Regions from separate parts of the Streptomyces sp. NPDC029139 genome, predicted to be linked through region 2. Evidence: riboswitches for the same ligand, from Rfam matches in the RefSeq annotation. Region 2 holds a riboswitch; the other holds the start of a gene.
What was found. Region 2 has a riboswitch for ZMP and ZTP ahead of ACZ4VW_RS03325 (serine hydroxymethyltransferase). Riboswitches for the same ligand answer to the same signal wherever they lie in the genome.
Positions count from the first base shown of each region.

Region 1: linked by a shared signal. The riboswitch ahead of ACZ4VW_RS16970 (bifunctional 5,10-methylenetetrahydrofolate dehydrogenase/5,10-methenyltetrahydrofolate cyclohydrolase) and the one ahead of ACZ4VW_RS03325 (serine hydroxymethyltransferase) in region 2 are both predicted to bind ZMP and ZTP.

Region 1 covers NZ_JBVHWN010000006.1:249,694-253,058, reverse strand. Annotated here, with positions in the region: gene ACZ4VW_RS16980 (SWIM zinc finger family protein) at 1-146, shown strand, start outside; gene ACZ4VW_RS16975 (hypothetical protein) at 200-892, opposite strand; gene ACZ4VW_RS16970 (bifunctional 5,10-methylenetetrahydrofolate dehydrogenase/5,10-methenyltetrahydrofolate cyclohydrolase) at 1,106-1,960, opposite strand; ZMP/ZTP riboswitch at 1,988-2,094, opposite strand; gene ACZ4VW_RS16965 (GAF domain-containing protein) at 2,225-3,365, shown strand, end outside.
Region 2 covers NZ_JBVHWN010000001.1:731,016-734,380, forward strand. Annotated here, with positions in the region: gene ACZ4VW_RS03325 (serine hydroxymethyltransferase) at 407-1,744, opposite strand; ZMP/ZTP riboswitch at 1,896-1,986, opposite strand; gene rocD (ornithine--oxo-acid transaminase) at 2,094-3,299, shown strand; gene ACZ4VW_RS03335 (glutathionylspermidine synthase family protein) at 3,361-3,365, opposite strand, start outside.

The sequences.
Region 1 (3,365 bases), on a different contig from region 2:
TGGTCGGCGCGGAGGCGCAGCTACGGCTGGGCGAGGACGGCCGCTGGTGGCCCTACCGCAAGGAGCGCGGCCAGTGGGCCCCGGCCGGCCCGGCGGACCAGGATCCGGCCGCCGCGCTCGCGGGTCTGTCGACGGGTGACGCCTGAGGCGTCGGCCGGAGCGCCCGGGGGACGCGCCGGCCGAGGTGTCGGCCGATACGTCACCGCAGCGGCGCGGTGAGTTTGCGGGCGGCGCCGCCCGCGCCGGCGTCGGGGGTGTACGCGGCGAGGCTGCAGGCCACGGTGTCGGAGCCGAGGAGGTAGCCGCTGCGGTAGGGGTACTGGACGAAGGTGGTCCAGCGCGTACCGTACGGCTGCTCCGCGGCCTTGCGGCGCAGCGGCTCGCGGCAGAGCGCCGCGGCCCCCTCGCGTACGTCCCGGTCGGTGCGGTGCTCGCCGGTGAGCCGGAGCACGGCGACGAGTTGGGCGTCGTGCGGCCGGCCGCAGCGGCGCCGTACGACCGTGCCCGGCGCCTCCCGGTCGATGTCGAAGCACTCCCCCGGCCGGAGCCGCTGGAACGGCACGGACGTGGCCGGTCCGGGAGTGGTGGCGGCGGGCGCCGGAGCGGGAGCGGCAGTGGCGGGCGCCGCCGGGCCGGTCGAGGTGGGGGCCTGGGAGCCGGCGCGGGGAGCGGGATCCTCCGCGGGCTCCCCGCCCTGGGGGGCGAGCTGCCGGTCCCCGGGCTCGGCGGTCGGCCCGGTCGTACCGTCCGCCGAGTCCGCCGGCGCCGCCGAGAACCGGCCCGCGTTCCCGCCCGCGTGGCAGCTGCCGGCCACGAGGGCGGCCACCACGAGCAGGACGGGCACGACGAGGTGCCGTAGCGGCGACAACAGGTCGGCGAAGAGCGTGGACATGATGCCCAGGGTCGCTCATGGCCCGTCAGCTCTCGCACCCCGGGGCTACGTTGCGGCACATTGTGTACGGAACCGTGACCGACTCGTTCTCGCATGCCGCGCGCGCGGCCCCATCCGTGTGCTACCGGGTGTCTTGTCGATCGGGCCGGATCAGTGAGCGGGATCTGGTGCACGGGACCTCCCCAGGCCCGCCAGGGCCGAAAAAGACGCCGCCTACAGGCCGAGCTGGCGCTCCGCACCCTCGACGGTCTGCGCGAGGAGCACGGCGATGGTCATCGGGCCCACGCCGCCGGGTACGGGCGTGATCAGCGAGGCGCGCTCGGCGGCGGTCTCGAAGTCGACGTCACCGATGTTGCCCGGGTTGTAGCCGGCGTCCATCACGACCGCGCCGGGCTTGATGTCCTCGCCCTTGATGAAACGGGGCCTGCCGACGGCGGCCACGAGGATGTCGGCCTCCCGCACGATGGAGGAGAGTTCGGTGGTGCGCGAGTGGCAGTACGTGACGGTGGCGTCGCGACCGAGCAGGAGCAGGCCGGCCGGCTTGCCGAGGATCGCGGAGCGGCCGACGACGACGGCGCGCTTGCCGCTCGGGTCGACGTCGTACGCGTCGAGCAGGCGCATGATGCCGCCGGGCGTGCAGGAGACGAAGCCGGGAAGGCCGAAGCCCATGGCGGCGAAGGAGGTCATGGTGACGCCGTCGACGTCCTTCTCCGGGGCGATCGCCTCGAAGGCGGCGCGTTCGTCGATGTGCGGTCCGACGGGGTGCTGGAGCAGGATGCCGTGGACCTCGGGGTCCTTGGAGAGCGCGGTGATCGCGGCGACGAGCTCCTCGGTGGTCGTGGAGGCGGGCAGCTCCACGTGCCGGGAACGGATTCCGGCCTTCGCGCAGCGGTTCTGCTTCATCTTCACGTACGTCACGGAGGCCGGGTCGGAGCCGACGAGCACCGTGGCGAGACAGGGCGTGACGCCGGTGCGGCGGGTGATCTCGGCGGCGCGGGCGGCGGTCTCCCCGACCGTGCGTCGAGCGAGCGCGGTGCCGTCCATGAGGGAAGCGGTGCTGGTGGACATGGGCCACTCCTGGGCGTGGTGGAGACAGGTGATCGCCCAGGCGCACGGCGGCGGCGGGTCCGCGCGGGTGCGTGGAGTCCGCCGGGCCGCTCCCCGGTGGTGATCCACCTCAAGCGCCAGTCACGGCCCGGGCCCCACTCTACGTGAGGCCCTGCGGCACGCGGGGTCCTGGATCCGGACAGTGCGCGTCCGCCGCCCGGTCCGGACGGTTGTGGGCGGCCTCCGCGCGGACGACGATGACGGCCATGACCACGGACGGAAACGGTGGACCTCGACGGGGAGGCCGAGTTGATCGATGCGTGGGCGAACTCGGAGCCTGACGCGGGAGCGCTGCGGCGGGCGCACGATGCCTTCACCGGCGGAGCCCGCCTACCGCTCCTCCCGGTACGCCCGCTGGTCGCCGACTCCTGGCGGCGCTCGGCCCGGGCCCGGGTGAGCCCGGACGGCGCGGCCTGCGTGGAACTGGCCGACGAGGAGCTCGCCGGGCACCGCGAGGAGCATCCGCTGGCCGCCGCCATGCCGGTGATCCGGGAGCTGGTGGGCGCGTACGCGACCGATGGCGAGCACTTGCTCGCGGTCTGCGACGCGGCGGGGCGGATGCTGTGGGTGGAGGGCCACCCCGGGACCCTGCGACGGGCCCGTGCGATGAACTTCGTCGCCGGGGCGCGTTGGTCGGAGTCGGTGGCAGGGACGAACGCGCCGGGCACCGCGATCGCCGTGGACCGACCGGTGCAGGTGTTCGGCGCCGAGCACTTCCAGCGGCCTGTGCAGGCGTGGACCTGCGCCGCGGCGCCGGTCCACGATCCGCACACCGGCCGCCTGCTCGGTGCGGTCGACATCACCGGCGGGGACCGGCTGGCCCATCCGCACAGCCTGGCGTTCGTGCAGGCGGTGGCGCGGGCGGCCGAGTCCCACCTTGCCCTGCTCGCGCCCGCGCCGGCCGGGGACGGGGTCCGGCTGACCGCGCTCGGCCGGGACGAGGCGCTGCTCGGTCTGGCCGGCCGCCGGCTGCGTCTGAGCCGGCGGCACAGCGAGATCCTGGTCGTCCTCGCCCACCGCCCGGACGGGGTGAGCGGCGACGAACTCCTCACGCTGCTGTACGAGGACGAGTCGGTCACCCCGGTCACGCTGCGGGCGGAGCTGTCCCGGCTGCGCGGGCTGCTCGGCGGGGACCTGCTGCGCTCGCGACCGTACCGGCTCGGCGCGGTGGTGGACACGGACTTCGGCACGGTGGACCGGAGGCTCGGCTCGGGCGCGCTGTCGGCGGCGGTCGGCGCGTACGCGGGGCCGCTCCTGCCCGGTTCGCGCGCGCCGGGGGTCGTACGGCTGCGCGAGCGGCTCGCGGACCGCCTGCGGGCGGCGCTGGTGGACCGGGGCGACCCCGGGCTGCTCGCGGACTGGACGT
Region 2 (3,365 bases):
GCCGGTGTACCAACCCTGCGACGAGGCGGGAGGGGGCCTGGTCCTCGGCGGGAAGCCGTGATCGGACGGGTGCGTGGGGCAGCGGGGCTTCCTCATGGCGTACCGCTCGCCGGGGCGGTTCCGGGAGGTGCCGCGTTCCGGCCGTGGCGGCTGCGGTCGTGGCCGATGAGACGAGGAACACACGCGCTCGGTGGTGCGGCGCCGGCCCGCCGGCGGGCGGTCGGAGCCGATGACGGTCGCGAGCGGGAGGTGCGGGTTCCTCGCCACGCGCGGCGGGGTGGCCCCGCGCTTCTCCGGACGAGGAACGCGGGAGCCCTGGCCCCGCGCCCGGAGGGTGGGCCGTCCCCGGAGAAGGCCCGCCCCGTCGCCGAGACGCCGAGTCGGCGGGCCGAGCCCCCGCGCGGGATCAGGCTGGGAGGCCCGGGGCCGGGAAGGACGCCATCAGGTCGGCGACCTCGGCGCGGATCGTGCGGAGCGCGTCCTCGTCGCCCGAGCCGGCCGCGGCGACACCGCGGTCGATCCAGTCGGCGACCTGCGCCATGTGTTCCGTACCGAGACCGCGGGAGGTGAGGGAAGGGGTGCCGATGCGGACGCCGGAGGGGTCGAAGGGCTTCCGGGGGTCGTACGGGACGGTGTTGTAGTTGACGACGATCCCGGCCCGGTCGAGGGCCTTCGCGGCGATCTTGCCCGGGACCTCCTTGGGGGTGAGGTCCATCAGGATCAGGTGGTTGTCGGTGCCGCCGGAGACCAGGTCGAAGCCGCGGGCGAGGAGCGCCTCGGCGAGGGCCTTGGCGTTGGCGACGACCGCGTGGGCGTAGTCGCGGAAGGAGGGCTGGGCCGCCTCGCGCAGGGCGACGGCGATCGCGGCGGTGGTCTGGTTGTGCGGGCCGCCCTGGAGGCCGGGGAAGACGGCCTTGTCGAGGGCCTTGGCGTGTTCCTCGCGGGACATCAGCATGGCGCCGCGCGGGCCGCGCAGGGTCTTGTGGGTGGTGGTCGAGATGACGTCGACGTGCGGGACCGGGGAGGGGTGGGCGCCGCCGGCGATCAGGCCGGCGATGTGGGCGACGTCGGCGACGAGCACGGCCCCGCACTCGCGGGCGATCTCGCCGAAGGCGGCGAAGTCCATCGTGCGGGGCAGTGCGGTGCCGCCGCAGAAGATCACCTTGGGCCGCTCCTTGAGGGCGAGCTCCCGGACCTCGTCGAAGTCGATGAGCCCCGTGTCCCGGCGTACGCCGTACTGCACGCCCCGGAACCACGTGCCGGTCGCGGAGACGCCCCAGCCGTGGGTGAGGTGGCCGCCCATCGGCAGGGCCATGCCCATCACGGTGTCGCCGGGCTCGGCGAAGGCGAGGTAGACGGCGAGGTTGGCCGGGGAGCCGGAGTAGGGCTGGACGTTGGCGTGGTCGACGCCGAAGAGGGCCTTGGCGCGCTCGACGGCGAGGGTCTCGACCTGGTCGATGTTCTGCTGGCCCTCGTAGTACCGGCGGCCGGGGTAGCCCTCGCTGTACTTGTTCTGCAGGACGGTGCCGGAGGCTTCGAGGACGGCCTGGGACACGTAGTTCTCGCTGGGGATCAGCCGCAGGGTCTCGGCCTGCAGGCGCTCCTCGGCGCCGACGAGCGCGGCGAGTTCGGGGTCGGTGGCGGCCAGCGCCGGGTGGTGGGCGGGAAGATCGGCAGCATTGTGGCCGGGGAGATCGGCAGCGTGGTGGGCGGGAAGATCCGCGGCGTGCGGGGTGGCGTTCATGGCGTTCCTCCGGGCGTATCGGCGGATCCCGGGGCGCGACGCGGATTCCGGCCTGCGCCACACGGGACCTCTCGGATTCCCGTGGTGCGAGCTGGGGGCTCACCCGCCGAAGGCAGGGGGCGGGCGGCACCCACACGGGACGTTCGGGATCCCGTGGTGCCCAGGCGGGCGGCACCTCGTGTGGTCTGCCGCGCGCGGCTCCCCCGGGGTCGCTTCCCCGTACGCCAGTCGCCGCGCGTGTTTCCAGCCTAGCGGGCGCGCCGTCACCCAGGTTTCCTCGTCCGGCATCCGAGCGACGATAGAAAAAGGGGCCACACCCGCCCCAGGCCGCAGGACGAACGGAGATCCCGTGTCGAGAACGCAAGACGCGATCGCTTCCGCGGAGGCGCACAGCGCTCACAACTACCACCCCCTGCCCCTCGTCGTCGCCTCGGCGGACGGGGCATGGATGACCGATGTCGAGGGCCGCCGCTACCTCGACATGCTCGCCGGGTACTCGGCCCTCAACTTCGGGCACGGCAACCGGAGGCTGATCGACGCCGCTCGGGCGCAGCTGGAGCGGGTGACGCTCACGTCGAGGGCGTTCCACCACGACCGGTTCGCGGAGTTCTGCACGCGGCTCGCGGAGCTGTGCGGCAAGGAGATGGTCCTGCCGATGAACACGGGCGCGGAGGCGGTCGAGACGGCCGTGAAGACCGCGCGGAAGTGGGGGTACGAGGTCAAGGGCGTGCCGGACGGGCACGCGAAGATCGTGGTCGCGGCGAACAACTTCCACGGCCGTACGACGACGATCGTCAGCTTCTCCACGGATCACGAGGCGCGGGACCACTACGGCCCGTACACGCCGGGGTTCGAGATCGTCCCGTACGGCGATCTGACGGCGATGGACGCCGCGGTCACCGCGCACACCGTGGCGGTGCTCCTGGAGCCGATCCAGGGCGAGGCGGGGGTCCTCGTCCCGCCCGCCGGATATCTGCGCGGGGTGCGGGAGTTGACCCGCGAGCGAAACGTGCTGTTCATGGCGGACGAGATCCAGTCGGGTCTCGGCCGGACGGGGCGGACGTTCGCCTGCGAGCACGAGGGCGTGGTGCCGGACGTGTACATCCTGGGCAAGGCGCTGGGCGGCGGTGTCGTCCCGGTCTCGGCGGTGGTCGCCGACCGTGAGGTGCTCGGTGTGTTCCGGCCGGGCGAGCACGGCTCGACGTTCGGCGGGAACCCGCTGGCGTGCGCGGTGGCGCTGGAGGTGATCGCGATGCTGCGGACCGGGGAGTACCAGCAGCGGGCGACCGAGCTGGGCGAGCATCTGCACGCCGAACTGGGGCTGCTGGTGGGCGGAGGAGCCGTCGAGGCGGTGCGGGGGCGGGGGCTGTGGGCCGGCGTGGACATCGTGCCGTCCCGGGGTACGGGCCGGGAGATCTCCGAGAAGCTGATGGACCGGGGTGTGCTGGTGAAGGACACGCACGGTTCGACGATCCGGATCGCACCGCCGCTGGTGATCGGCAAGGAGGATCTGGACTGGGGCCTGGAGCAGCTGCGGGCGGTGCTGTCGGACTGACCGGGTGAGCCGGTGTCCGGGGCGCGCGCTCCGCCCGCCCCGGACACCGGCTCCGTTCACGTCACA